DNA from 4 places in the Neobacillus sp. GCM10027624 genome. Region 3 is predicted to be linked to each of the others. Evidence: riboswitches for the same ligand, from Rfam matches in the RefSeq annotation. Region 3 holds a riboswitch; each other region holds the start of a gene.
The links. Region 3 has a riboswitch for cyclic di-GMP ahead of ACFQZ9_RS08975 (hypothetical protein). Riboswitches for the same ligand answer to the same signal wherever they lie in the genome.

Region 1 (3,104 bases), on a different contig from region 3:
AAAATGATTTCATAAAAAAAACTGCCGATAATGGCAGCTTTTTTATGGGGTAAGGAAAGACATTGGCAGTACGGCAAATCCTAGGTATAAAGCAAGGGCGAAAGCAACCACAAACTGAATCCAAAAAACGGAGGTCCTTCGATCGTTTTTAACGCGAGATAAAATCATTTCAAAGGTTCCGATTACCCATAAGCCAGCAACTGCTTTTAAAATATATTTCCAGTCAATATTAGATACCTGCGAGAGCAAACCAACACCCGTAGCAATAATCAAAAGGTAAAATAATCTTAAAATCATTTGGACAATTTTCGCACCTTTTGTTTTGCCGCTTTTATTTAAAGAAAGCGCAACAAAAAATAAAATAAGTGCTACAATCCATGTCGTAATATGTGCGTGAATCATTTCATTTTGCCTCCTTATGTATAGTCCAAACTATCATATCACAGGCAAAATAAAAATACTAAAAAATAAGGCTTAAATGATGACAATTGTTAACTAAATAAAGAAGGCGGCATGGATATACCTGTTGCTTCAAGCTCCTTATAAAACTTCGGCCTCACGCCAGTTGCTACCAAACGACCGATAATTTTCCCTTCCCGATTGATCCCTTCTTGTTTAAAGGTAAAAATCTCCTGTAATAAGATTCTATCTCCTTCCACCCCTAAAACCTCTGCTATACTGATTATTTTTCTAGATCCATCCGTTAAACGGGTCTGATGAATAATCACATCAATTGCTTTTGCGATTAGGTTTCGAGTAGCCCTTGCCTCTAAATCCACCCTTGCTATATGCACCATCGTTTCCAAACGGGTAATCATATCCCTTGGGCAATTGGAATGTCCTGCGGCCAGAGCCCCCGTGTTACCTGTATTCAGAGCTTGAAGTAAATCAAATGCTTCCTCAGCACGAATCTCATCAATCACAATATGGTCAGTCGCTACCTTTTCTTCTTCCTCAATAGCTATCAAGCGTTCACCATTCGGAATAAAATTCTTTAGAGCACTGATAGTAGTCGATTTACCGGAACCTGTCCCACCGCTAAGAAACAGATTGAGCCTAGCCTTTACGCATGCATTCAGGAAAACTGCAATATCCTCTGTTACTGTACCAAAGCTAATTAATTCATTCATTTTATAAGATTCCTTCGAAATCTTTCGAATCGTAATAGCCGGTCCATTAAATGCTAATGGGGGAATGATTGCATTCACATGTGACCCATCCGGAAGCGTAGCATCCACCATTGGTGAACTCTCGTTAATTCTTCGCCCAAGCGGGGCAATCATTTTTTCAATTAATCTTATAACATGTTTATTATCATGAAATTGGATGGGTGTTAAGATCAGTTTCCCTTTCCGTTCGCAGTAAACCTGATTTGGTCCATTTACCATTACTTCCGAAACGTCCTTATCAAAAAGAAGTTGCTTAATCTGGCAGTACTCCGCAAAATCGAATAGTAATTCTTGATTACAATTTACTTTATTATTCACATGATTGGGAGAGGATGAGTTTAGTTTAACAAAAGATGCCTTTTTAGCTGCCTCACCGCCACTTTGGTTTCTTTTATTTTGATTGATTAAACCCATTCATACACCCTGCCTTTCCCAAAAAAATAACCCCGCCTTTATCTAAAGGGGGGTTGTAGACACAATAATCTTTAGAACATAGAATGTCTATGCTTTCTAAAAATATTTGTGATAAAACACCCTGATCCTTCGGTAACTGGCAGGCGTAGTGCGTTGCACCTTAGCCCCTATAGCTTTGCGTCACTGATTTTCACCAGTTTTGCCTTTATCGAGTTCAGTGTCTTTATAATTTCGACTGATCTCTTAATCCCATCATAGAACGTTTTTTTCTAGGAGAATACCCTACCTTTTTCTTATTTACTCCTAAAATCGATAGTTCTTTTGAACTATTTTTCTTTTTTATCCCGTAAATATTAATCATAATTATAGGTAAATGGACTTTCGTACTATATCGCTAGAGAAAAATCCTCCTGCCTGGAAATCAGCAAGAGGATTTTGAACCTATATTTGGAGGCTTTATTATTCGTCGATATCCGGACTGTTAACCATGATTCCGGCAACTTGTGTCAAACGGTCATAAAAGGCTAATCCCGCCGGATTTTGATCAAGACCAATTTCCTGAAATGCTTCCCACATACAATGCAGCCAAGCCCTTGCCCTTTTAGGTGTCACTTCAAAGGGCAGATGTCGATCGCGCATCGCCGGTGGTCCAAATTCCTGGCTGTAAAGCGCAGGTCCGCCTAAGAACTGTGGCAAAAACATACGCTGTTTTCTCATAATTTCTTTCATATCGCCCTCAAATAAAGGCCTTAATTCTTTATCAGCATATACACGTGGATAAAAGGCATTGACAAGCTGGTCGATTGTTTCTTGCCCGCCGATTTCATTATAAAGCGTCTTAAATTGATAATTCATTTTCTTCACCCACTTTAATTTTTCCTATTTTTATTATTATAAACTTAAAATAGGAATAGCTTTGTGATACATATCACACCAAAATGACTTGTACTATTTTAGCATCCACTTTTTTTGGGCGAATGAATCACATTATATCCGCCTATACATATGATAAGTAAAGAAACCTATAACAAAGGGTGTTGATTATGCCAGCGATTGTTGGAGTTGCTCAGGTTATTACACTGGGGAACAGTTCAGTTTTCCACATTGGAGATGTTTATAAAATTATGCCTTTTGCCGCTGCAAAAACATTCTCTGGAGCAGGTTCTTTTAACACTGGGGAACGTTTAAACGTCCATAACAATTTAAGCTCCACTAATACAACGGATCCAGACATGATTGATCAAGCGAATGCCTTTAATATGTAATGAATGGGTGATCTAGAATGAATTTTTACATCCAGCAGTCCATTCAAATTAATTTTATCAAAATTGGCGGGATTACCAATTCCTCTGTCCTGCAAATTGGCAGTGCCGGTATTATTAAACCGGCAGCTTATTTGTATAATACTGGTGGGTTTACAGGACCGGCACCGCAAGCTATCAAGCCCGGTGAAACCCCGATACCACAGTCCTCACAAATACTAGCACCAGCTGTTCCATTGCAGGCACCGGTAAGAATGGA
Region 2 (3,104 bases), on a different contig from region 3:
TTCTTTAATGCGCGGTCCTTTTCCCGGAAGGCCGTAATGTGGAACATCCGGTTTCTCATGAATTACAGTTCCAATTCCATGTCCAATGAAATCCCGTACAACCGATAGTCCTTCACTTTCAACATATTTTTGAATTGCGTGTCCGATATCACCAATTCGATTTCCTGGAACAGACTGTTCAATTCCTTTATACAGTGCCTCTTTTGTTACCCTTAATAAGTGGTCCGTTTCAGGAGAAACACTGCCAACAGCATAGGACCATGCTGAATCGGCCAATGCCCCATTATAATTGACCACCATATCGATCGTGACAATATCCCCGTCTTTCAAGGGTTCTTTTCTTGGGAATCCATGACAGATTTCATCATTAATACTTGCGCATGTGGCAAATTCATACCCTTTATAACCCTTTTGCTCCGGTGATGCGTTATTTTTTCGTAAAAATTCATCAACAAATTCTTCAATTTCCCAAGTCGTAATACCTGGTTTAATTAATTTAGCGATTTCTTTATGGCATGAAGCAAGAATTTCTCCCGCTTTCTTCATTGCTTCAATTTCTCTTTGTGATTTTAAGACAATCATTGTTTTCCCTGCCTTTTTATATTTTTCAATATCCACTCTAAAAACATCTTATCTCTATCCAAGCTTTTTTTCAAAGAAGTGATTTAAGAATTCATTAATTCTTTGTTAACTCCGAGCGTATATTGTAAAAAATACGCCGTTCGTAATATGGAACTTTTATCTCCCTTTTGGTAATATTATAATATAGATTATCTTTATTAGGTGTGTGAGATGCCATGATTGGAGAACGAGTAAAAAAACTGCGTTTAGAAAAGAAAATGTCCCTTTCCGAACTTGCTGAACAGGCGGGAGTCGCAAAGTCTTATTTGAGTTCCCTAGAAAGAAACTTACAAACAAATCCTTCTATTCAATTTCTCGAAAAAATTTCGGCAGTCTTAAATGTCCCTGTTGATTATTTAATCCATGAACGAATTGATCAAGAGGAATTGGACAGCGAGTGGATGAAGATTGTAAAAGAAGCAATGAATTCAGGAGTATCCAAACAACAATTCCGTGATTTTCTTGAATTTAACAAGTGGCGGGCTGACCAAAATAAGTAGTATTAATTTTTAAAAAAAAGAAAGCATTCCCAAAAGGATTATTCATCTTTTTAGGAATGCCTTTTTTGTATGTAACTTAACATTGCTCAGCCAACTGCTCCTTCACATCATTTTGATTTAGAAATGTTCGAACTGTTTCCTTGTCAATTCCCAGTTTTTTTGCTTCGAGTATTAGAGTAATCCATTCTTCATCCATTACTTCCACTATACCTTCTGTGTTTCCCAACTAAACTCACCCCTAAAATACATATCGTATTCCAGGCAACCCGGCCATCATAGCAAGATGCTCTTACCTTAGATCCTCGGCTTTGCGTCCCTCTTTTTCAAAAGGTTTGCCTTTTTCTGATTGTATGGTTATAAAATAACAAAAAATTCATTATTTATTACTCAGGACTAAATACTTAATCCTTTTAGATATGTTTATTATAAATAGTTCTTTTTTAGTAGGGTGTTAGATTTTGTCAGTTTTTTATAATTTTCACATTACTTTTTGCCACAAATTAACTAAATTTTTGACAAAAAACTGCCAAACCATTAAGAAACACTTCATTCTTACACAAAGAATCCATATTTTCGAAGAAAAAGGAGGGAATTTTTGTCGAATTCCCTCCTTTTTCCTTATCTTTGAAATGCAATAATAGATTTAAATCCTTTTTGCCCGGGTCCCCTGCAGAAATATCGTTGAAATGAATCCGTTAGGTTTTGATTGTTTAGTTCTGGATTTACGGTTTCTTTCGACCGAATGGTTAAATAAGAACAAGAAAGACCTATTTTGCACGAGTCCTCTGTATTTAAACCCTTTAAATTCCCATATATAATTCCAGCAATAAGTGAATCACCCGCACCTGTTACGTCCGTAACCGGCACCTCAGGGGCAACCAATGCTCCAGCTTCCCCGTCTTTGGTAAAATAAATTAATCCCTTATCTCCTCTACTGATCACGACCTTTTTAACGCCCTTGTTTAGAATTTCCACAGCCGCCTTAAAAAAGTCCCCCTCGGTCCTTATTGTAATATCGGACAATACTTCTGCCTCTTTTTCATTTGCAACGAGCCATGTAATTCCTTCAAGCGAACGCGGTAATTTTTCAGATTTTGATACTGAAACTGTAGCAATGCAAATAGGAATATTTTCACTCCTGCAATGTTGGATAACGAGCTCAAGGATTACTGCAGGTAGATTTGTATCGAGTAAGACGATGTCAGGCCGGTCTTGGGGCCATTTTTTTTCAATAAAGTCCTCTTCCGTATGATCATATATAGCCATATCAGCCAACGCGATTGCCATTTCACCTTCTTCATCAAGGACAGCTGTATAGGTACCCGTTGACTTTCCCGGCAGGGCCTCCAAAAGGCTTACATCCACATATTCTCCTGTTGTTTTACGAAGCCACTTTCCTTCAGGGTCATCTCCTACATAACCAAGTAAGGAACTATTAAGACCGAGACGCCCAAGGTTTTCAGCAATATTTCTTGCTACTCCGCCACAGGACATCGTACTCTTTGCAGGGTTCGATGTTTTAAAGGTAAGGTGATTTATCGTTTGTATTTTGCGATCTATATTGGCTCCGCCAATACAAAGAACATTCATGGTTTCAAACACTCCTCTGGACAGGCAACTAAGAATTAGAATTCGACAAAAATCCTCTCCTCTATAACTAGTACGATACACACCTAATAAAAACCTTTGGATAAAATTGTATTTCTCTGTATTTTGCGCAAACGTTTTCCTTGAAAAGTGAATAAATCAAGGCCTCATTCGGTCATAATTTTTTAAAAATTTTTTTAGACCAGAAAATTTGTCTAAATCGTGACATTTAGCATATAATGTAAATAATATATAAATATTCCGAATATTACAAAAAATATAGGAGGTATAAGAGAAGATGACTCTTCTTCATGTATTGAATTACTCCATTCCCATTGGTTTTATTGTGTTCTTTGGTTTTCTTCTTGATCGTATGTGTAAACCTAGTAATCCGAA
Region 3 (3,104 bases):
TTTCTCTTGCTGCAGGCCCCTTAGGTTGAAAAACAACCATATTTGGCTCACAGCCGCTTAAAAATAATACCGGTAAAAAAGCTAATAGGGGAATCAAATAACCCTTTTTAAACATTTTTTACGCTCCTTTCAATAAAGTTGTTCATATTTTCACAAATAAATGTGTGAATTCATTCACAATATTGCACAAGATCCAACCCTACTAATCTTCAAATATTGTGATTTGACTTACCATTTCATGGTCCCTTTACTCGGGTTGTTAATTTTTGTTAATTTAGAGTAATTCTTCTTAAAGTCATCTTAGCAAGTTGTCTGTGATGTTTGTATAGGTTTTTGAAAATATTTGTGACAAATTTGTTAAAGTTTTTGACACTTGGGTAGAAAGTGGCGGATTTTGAGGGGAAATATGGATAAAAGGTGTCTATTTTTATTTAAAAATGGGATAATAAAATTAAATTATTTTGGAATAGGAGAATAAAAGTGAAAGTCAAAATTAATCGAAATGCAGCAAAAGCGTTGAAAAAAATGTTGGAACAAGAAGAGGCACAAGGGAAGTTGTTTCGTGTATTTGTTACCCATATGCATGGGGATCATGCTCATTATGATTTAATGCTGGATACACCAACTGAAAAGGATGAGGTAGTAAAAACAGATAAGGATATTGATTTTATTCTTGAAAAAGGCGATGAATATTTGGACGGTATCTGGATTCAATTTTTCCAGGTGCCAAAAGAAGAATGGTTAATTACCAATCCATCAAAAGGCGATCATCACCATCACCATTAATAATAGTTAAATAAACAACAATGATAAAAACACCCCGCGATTTGATCACGGGGTGTTTATTATTTTTAGTTATCATCACCTTCATGATTGCCATCATGGTCACCATTATCATTATCGTTATCATCATGGTCGCCATTTTGACCATGATGACTATCGTTATCTTTTAATTCATCGTTCTTGCCAGTTCCTTGATTTCCACTGACTTCAGTGAAATCCTTCACTAGTTCAAAAGAAGTTCCATTTAATAGTTTTACGCTGCCTTCAAGATGATCGCCAACTTTTAATCCTAATCTTGATTGAATAGTTTTAAGCGTTTCCTCTTGCGTTAGATTTTTAGAATGTTCCAATTGTTTTATAAGCGAAACAACCTGGCCTTTAGGTAGAGATTTTTTATCAATATTGACAGTAAATTTTTTACCCTTTAATTCATAGTCAAATTGAATAGATTTCTTTGAAGTTACAATTTTCAATTCCAAATCCTCAATTTTATTGGCAAATTTCACTCCGCTTTTATCTTTTTCTGCACCATCTTTTACTTTATCATTATCCGAATCAGCGTCAGCAGGGTTTGTACCTAAATTAATTTCTGCTTGGTTGCTTAATTGATCTTTATCCGAATCTTCTAAGCTATCAGGAATCTTATCTTTATCTGTATCCTTTGAAGTTGGATTTAATTTTAACTTGTATTCTATTAAATTAGATAAACCATCTTTATCTTTATCCTGTTTGGCAAGATTTTTACCCGAGAGTTTATATTTTTTTTCCCATTTGTCATCCATGCCATTTTTATTCTTGTCCACTTTTTGCGAGCTCTTTTTGTGGGTAGTTCCTTTCGCAGCCACTGCTGAAACACCTTGTGATAACACAAGTGACAGCGCAAGACCGCTAACTAATAATTTGTTCGTGTTCTTCATACATTTTCTCCTTCACCTAATAATTTTTCGGCAACTGGCTGGCGTAGTTCTCCCACCTTAGCCCCTCTAGTTTTGCGTACCTATGTTTCCATAGGCTTGCCTTTATCGTTGCAAATTTGAAGAAAATATGTACAACGAATAAGATAAATATAATGACTTTTTTTTAAAAAGTAAATCTGCTCTTCAGTAAATTTGCAAATATTTATTGAGAAAGGCAGCATCGGATTTTGTAAGCTAAAAATAATTATATATGTAAAACTGAGGAGCTCATTTTTTGATAATGACATGAAGAAGATGTTACTCTAAACGGTAAAGAGAGAAGGGAGTATATAAATGGATAATCTCATAAATAAACCTAATATCAAACTTATTGCCCTTGATATGGATGGAACCCTTTTAAATGACAAGGGAGAAGTTTCAGTGGGAAACCGTGAGGCTATAAAAGATGCGCAGGAAAAGGGAATCTATGTTGTCCTAAGTACGGGACGTTCCTTAAGAACATGCAGGGAGCATGCAGATTCACTTGAACTCACATCCTTTCTTGTAACTGTAAATGGGAGTGAGATCTGGGACGATAAGCGCGAATTAGTCGAAAGAAATCTAATGAAGGCTGACCTAATCCAATGGATGTGGGAATTGTCAAAGCATCATAATACGAAGTTTTGGGCAATCAGCACGGAACGAAACTGGTTTAATGATATGCCGGAGGACCTACATAGCTTTGAGTGGTTAAAATTTGGATTTGATATTGATGATGATGAAATTCGAGAAATCATTAAAAAAGAGCTTCAATCCAAAGGTGAATTTGAGCTGAGCAACTCAACGCTTAAGAATATTGAAGTCAATCCGCTTGGTATAAATAAGGCCAAGGGATTAAAAATTGTTTGTGAACGTCTTGGAATTGATATGGAGAATGTCATGGCTTGCGGGGACAGTTTAAATGATATAGCGATGATTAAAGAAGCGGGTTTTGGCGTGGCGATGGGGAATGCGCAGGAAATCGTGAAAAAAACTGCTGAATGGGTTACCTCAGTCAACAATGAAGATGGAGTGGCAAAAGCCATTCGAAAATGGGCACTGGGAAAATAAAATTTATTCAAAATTGATAATTAGGGTTTAAAAATAATTTTTTTGGGAAAAGCTATTTTAGCAAGTATATTTTTGCAAAACATGTATTGGCTAAATGCTAGGAGGCTACAAAAGAAATGGAACATGGTAAAGTAAAATGGTTTAACAGTGAAAAAGGGTTTGGATTTATTGAGCGTGATGGTGGGGATGATGTATTTGTTCACTTTTCTGCTATTCAAGGCGAAGGGTACAAAACATTAGACGAGGGTCAAGAAGTTACCTTTGATATCGAAAATGGACAACGCGGTCCACAAGCTGTAAATGTGCATAAGGCAT
Region 4 (3,104 bases), on a different contig from region 3:
AATGAACATCACTAAATTGAACAATTCGCCAGCCTTCAAATGCTTTAGGAAGATTTTTAATTTTCAACTTTACTTCTTTAACTTGATACCAAAAACGTTCTACCTTAAATGAGTAGGTTCCCATCATGATTCCTGCAGCTAGTATGCCTATATATATTTTTCCAGATTTTTTTAAAAAGGTGCGGCGATTCATCGTATTCTGATTTGATTGTAATTTAGTCATTGGTACTCCTTTATTGAAAACAGAACGGAAACTTAATGTTCCTTATAAAGAACATTATAAGTGAAATACAATTCTAACTCAACTACTACAGTGAAAAAACACCTATGGCATTACGGGAAAGGCAGGGTGGGCCAGTGTTATAAATTGTAGTATATATAGGAGAATTATCCCAATAAGATTGAAAAAATGATTATGATGACAAGAACGATTAATAAAAGAATACTTTTAAATTCTCCTTGCTATCTATTGTAGCTAATAATATATTACCTACCTCAGCATTATACACGGATTTTATTCTGTCTATTAACCACTTTTCATCTTTGTTCATTTGCTGCAAAACAAGAAACTGAATCTTTCCTTCCGTAATAATCGTTTTCGGCAAATCAAACGGTTCTGTTTTCATTTGGCAGTCCGAGGGTGTAAGTGGTTCGTATTGAGGATTTAGAAAAATAGACATTTGTCCATCCGCTTCCCATAGAGCCAATGCTACCTTTTTAACATCCTCCACTTTTTCTTTTCTTAATTCGGCCAATAAGTAATCAACTGTAATTCTCGCCTTTGATAGTCCCTGATATAGGATTGTTCCATCCTTTATCAGAGGGAAGGGGACTGGGTCCATAAACCTCCGAAAACGGGGCCATTTTAAGGTTAAAGAAATACAAATCATATATAAGACAACGATAATTATAGTGGAGATTATTGAACCCTTCATCCCTATAGTATGATCTGATAATGGATGAGCAATGATATTTCCCAACATTAATGCGATGATAAAATCTAATAATCTTAACTGGGAAATGGCACGGCTGCCCATAAATTTTGCGGAAAAGAGCATAAAAAAGAAAGTAATCGTTGCTCTTAAACTCCATTCCATGACCGTTAACGATTCCTGTCCATGTAAAAAATTCAACTAAGACACCTCTAATAAATAGAACTTTTTTATTTATTATGGCCTCACGATGAAAAAATCATCTATTATATTTTGTTCCTAAATCGGACTGAACTTTTGGTTTGTAAAATTTTAACGCATTAAAATTTTGTCGAAATTTTTGGAAACAAATTTGTTCGGTATAGTGAACTTTTATGGTAATATTTTCATAGAGATTACAGTACAATTAGAAAAAGGCAAACCTCTCGAAAGGGTGGGACGCAAAGCTACAGGTCTAAGGTAATATACTATGACGGCTGAGTTGCCTAAAATACTTATATTTTAGGAGGAAAGATAGAACAATGGAAGCTCCGATGATTGACGAAAAAGAACTAGATAAAGAGTGGTTAGACCTGATTCTTCAAGCACGAAATTTAGGAATATCTGTCGAAGAAATAAAAGAATTTCTAAAAACTTCCTGAGGTCTTTTTTTAAAATTAAAAAAGACCTACTCAAAATTTCAAGTAGGTCTAATATTGTTTTTTAACCTTAAAAGAGAAGTCGTTTTCGATTCATTTAATAATGCAAAAATTTCACACAAACAGGATAAGGAACTTCGATATCTTTCTCTATCAATGTCAGTTTTCCGGTTTCAACGTCTCGTCTATAAAGCACGAGATTGCCTGATTCCTGGTTAGATCCAACTATATATCGGCCGGTTGGGTCAATCGAAAAATCTCTTGGCCAATCTCCTTCAGAGGAAACTCGTTCGACAAAACTTAACTCACCTGTGACCTCGTCCACACTAAACACAGCAATACTATTATGCCCGCGATTCCCGGCATAAACAAAACGTCCGTCAGCCGAAATATGGATAGCACTGCCTTGATTGTTTTCCTTAAAATCGTCAGGAAGTGTAGAAATAAATTGGTTAGCTGTAAAATGACCATCTTCAGGGTGATAAGTTAGGAAAATGACCTCTGAACTAAACTCTGTCATCACATAAGCAAATTTTCCGTTTGGATGGAAAGTAATATGTCTTGGACCGCTTCCTGCAGGGGTAGATAAACGACTAACCTCCGTTAATTTTCCATCAGGACCTACTAAATATGTAAGAAGTAAGTCAGTTCCTAATTCAACCACTACGATATATTTTTCATCAGGTGTGACTCCTGCAAAATGTGTATGAGCTTTTTCTTGTCTAGGATCTGGACCAGAACCTTCATGTTGTATAACGGAAGCAGGTGACTGAATGTAACCTGTTTCAGAGTCAAGTAAATAAGATTCAACGGTTCCTTTATGATAGTTTGCACTAAATAAATATTGATTTTTGCTGTCCATGCTAACATGGCAAGGAGACGAACCGGGAGATGATTGGGTATTCATTTGAGTAAGTTCCCCAGATTCACTGTCAATCGAATACGATGCCACACCGCCTTCTTCACCTTTTTTTATAACAGCATATAAATATCGATTATCCTGACTAATGTTAAGGTAAGTAGGGTTGCCCAATTCAGCAACTGCTTTAATATTGATTATTTTTGCATTTTCTGTATCTAATTTAAATGTGTAAATTCCTTTGCTGTCGCCTTTTGTATAGGTACCGATGTATCCGGTGTATTCGCTGTTTGAATTCATTTTCTCCGCTCCTTGAGTATGATTTTCCGTTTTATTTTACCATAGTTAGGAAGGTTTATTTATTTTCGCACTCGAAAGGCAAATTAAAAAAGCATGGAAACTCATGCTTCTTCATCGGTCTTAACCCATTCCCCTGACCACTTCTCAATTTCTCTTATGATCGGCTCCATCGCCATTCCTTTTTCTGTTAAAGAATACTCAATTCGCACCGGTGTTTCAGGAAAAACTTCTCTTTTCACAATCCCTTCATGCTCTAGGTCCTTTAATCGTTCTGATAAAAGCCGTCCACTGATGGGAAGGGAGGATTCGATTGTACAAAACCTCTGTGGGCCTAATAATAGTTGATAAATAATAAAGCCAGTCCAACGCTGGCTC

Region 1: linked by a shared signal. The riboswitch ahead of ACFQZ9_RS26610 (TadA family conjugal transfer-associated ATPase) and the one ahead of ACFQZ9_RS08975 (hypothetical protein) in region 3 are both predicted to bind cyclic di-GMP.
Region 2: linked by a shared signal. The riboswitch ahead of ACFQZ9_RS22725 (anti-repressor SinI family protein) and the one ahead of ACFQZ9_RS08975 (hypothetical protein) in region 3 are both predicted to bind cyclic di-GMP.
Region 4: linked by a shared signal. The riboswitch ahead of ACFQZ9_RS30010 (anti-repressor SinI family protein) and the one ahead of ACFQZ9_RS08975 (hypothetical protein) in region 3 are both predicted to bind cyclic di-GMP.

The regions. Positions count from the first base shown of each region.
Region 1 covers NZ_JBHTHD010000022.1:38,453-41,556, forward strand. Annotated here, with positions in the region: gene ACFQZ9_RS26600 (DUF2777 domain-containing protein) at 1-15, shown strand, start outside; gene ACFQZ9_RS26605 (YisL family protein) at 43-402, opposite strand; gene ACFQZ9_RS26610 (TadA family conjugal transfer-associated ATPase) at 492-1,583, opposite strand; cyclic di-GMP riboswitch class I at 1,712-1,797, opposite strand; gene ACFQZ9_RS26615 (globin domain-containing protein) at 2,043-2,438, opposite strand; gene ACFQZ9_RS26620 (spore germination protein) at 2,627-2,848, shown strand; gene ACFQZ9_RS26625 (spore germination protein GerPB) at 2,866-3,104, shown strand, end outside.
Region 2 covers NZ_JBHTHD010000013.1:346,332-349,435, reverse strand. Annotated here, with positions in the region: gene map (type I methionyl aminopeptidase) at 1-582, opposite strand, end outside; gene ACFQZ9_RS22730 (helix-turn-helix domain-containing protein) at 798-1,121, shown strand; gene ACFQZ9_RS22725 (anti-repressor SinI family protein) at 1,198-1,347, opposite strand; cyclic di-GMP riboswitch class I at 1,379-1,468, opposite strand; gene ACFQZ9_RS22720 (carbohydrate kinase family protein) at 1,740-2,711, opposite strand.
Region 3 covers NZ_JBHTHD010000003.1:815,085-818,188, forward strand. Annotated here, with positions in the region: gene qoxA (cytochrome c oxidase subunit II) at 1-115, opposite strand, end outside; gene ACFQZ9_RS08970 (iron-sulfur cluster assembly accessory protein) at 481-786, shown strand; gene ACFQZ9_RS08975 (hypothetical protein) at 852-1,700, opposite strand; cyclic di-GMP riboswitch class I at 1,727-1,811, opposite strand; gene ACFQZ9_RS08980 (Cof-type HAD-IIB family hydrolase) at 2,034-2,789, shown strand; gene ACFQZ9_RS08985 (cold-shock protein) at 2,906-3,104, shown strand, end outside.
Region 4 covers NZ_JBHTHD010000033.1:90,540-93,643, reverse strand. Annotated here, with positions in the region: gene ACFQZ9_RS30020 (metallophosphoesterase) at 1-223, opposite strand, end outside; gene ACFQZ9_RS30015 (DUF421 domain-containing protein) at 432-1,133, opposite strand; cyclic di-GMP riboswitch class I at 1,338-1,421, shown strand; gene ACFQZ9_RS30010 (anti-repressor SinI family protein) at 1,454-1,573, shown strand; gene ACFQZ9_RS30005 (lactonase family protein) at 1,668-2,729, opposite strand; gene ACFQZ9_RS30000 (winged helix-turn-helix transcriptional regulator) at 2,831-3,104, opposite strand, start outside.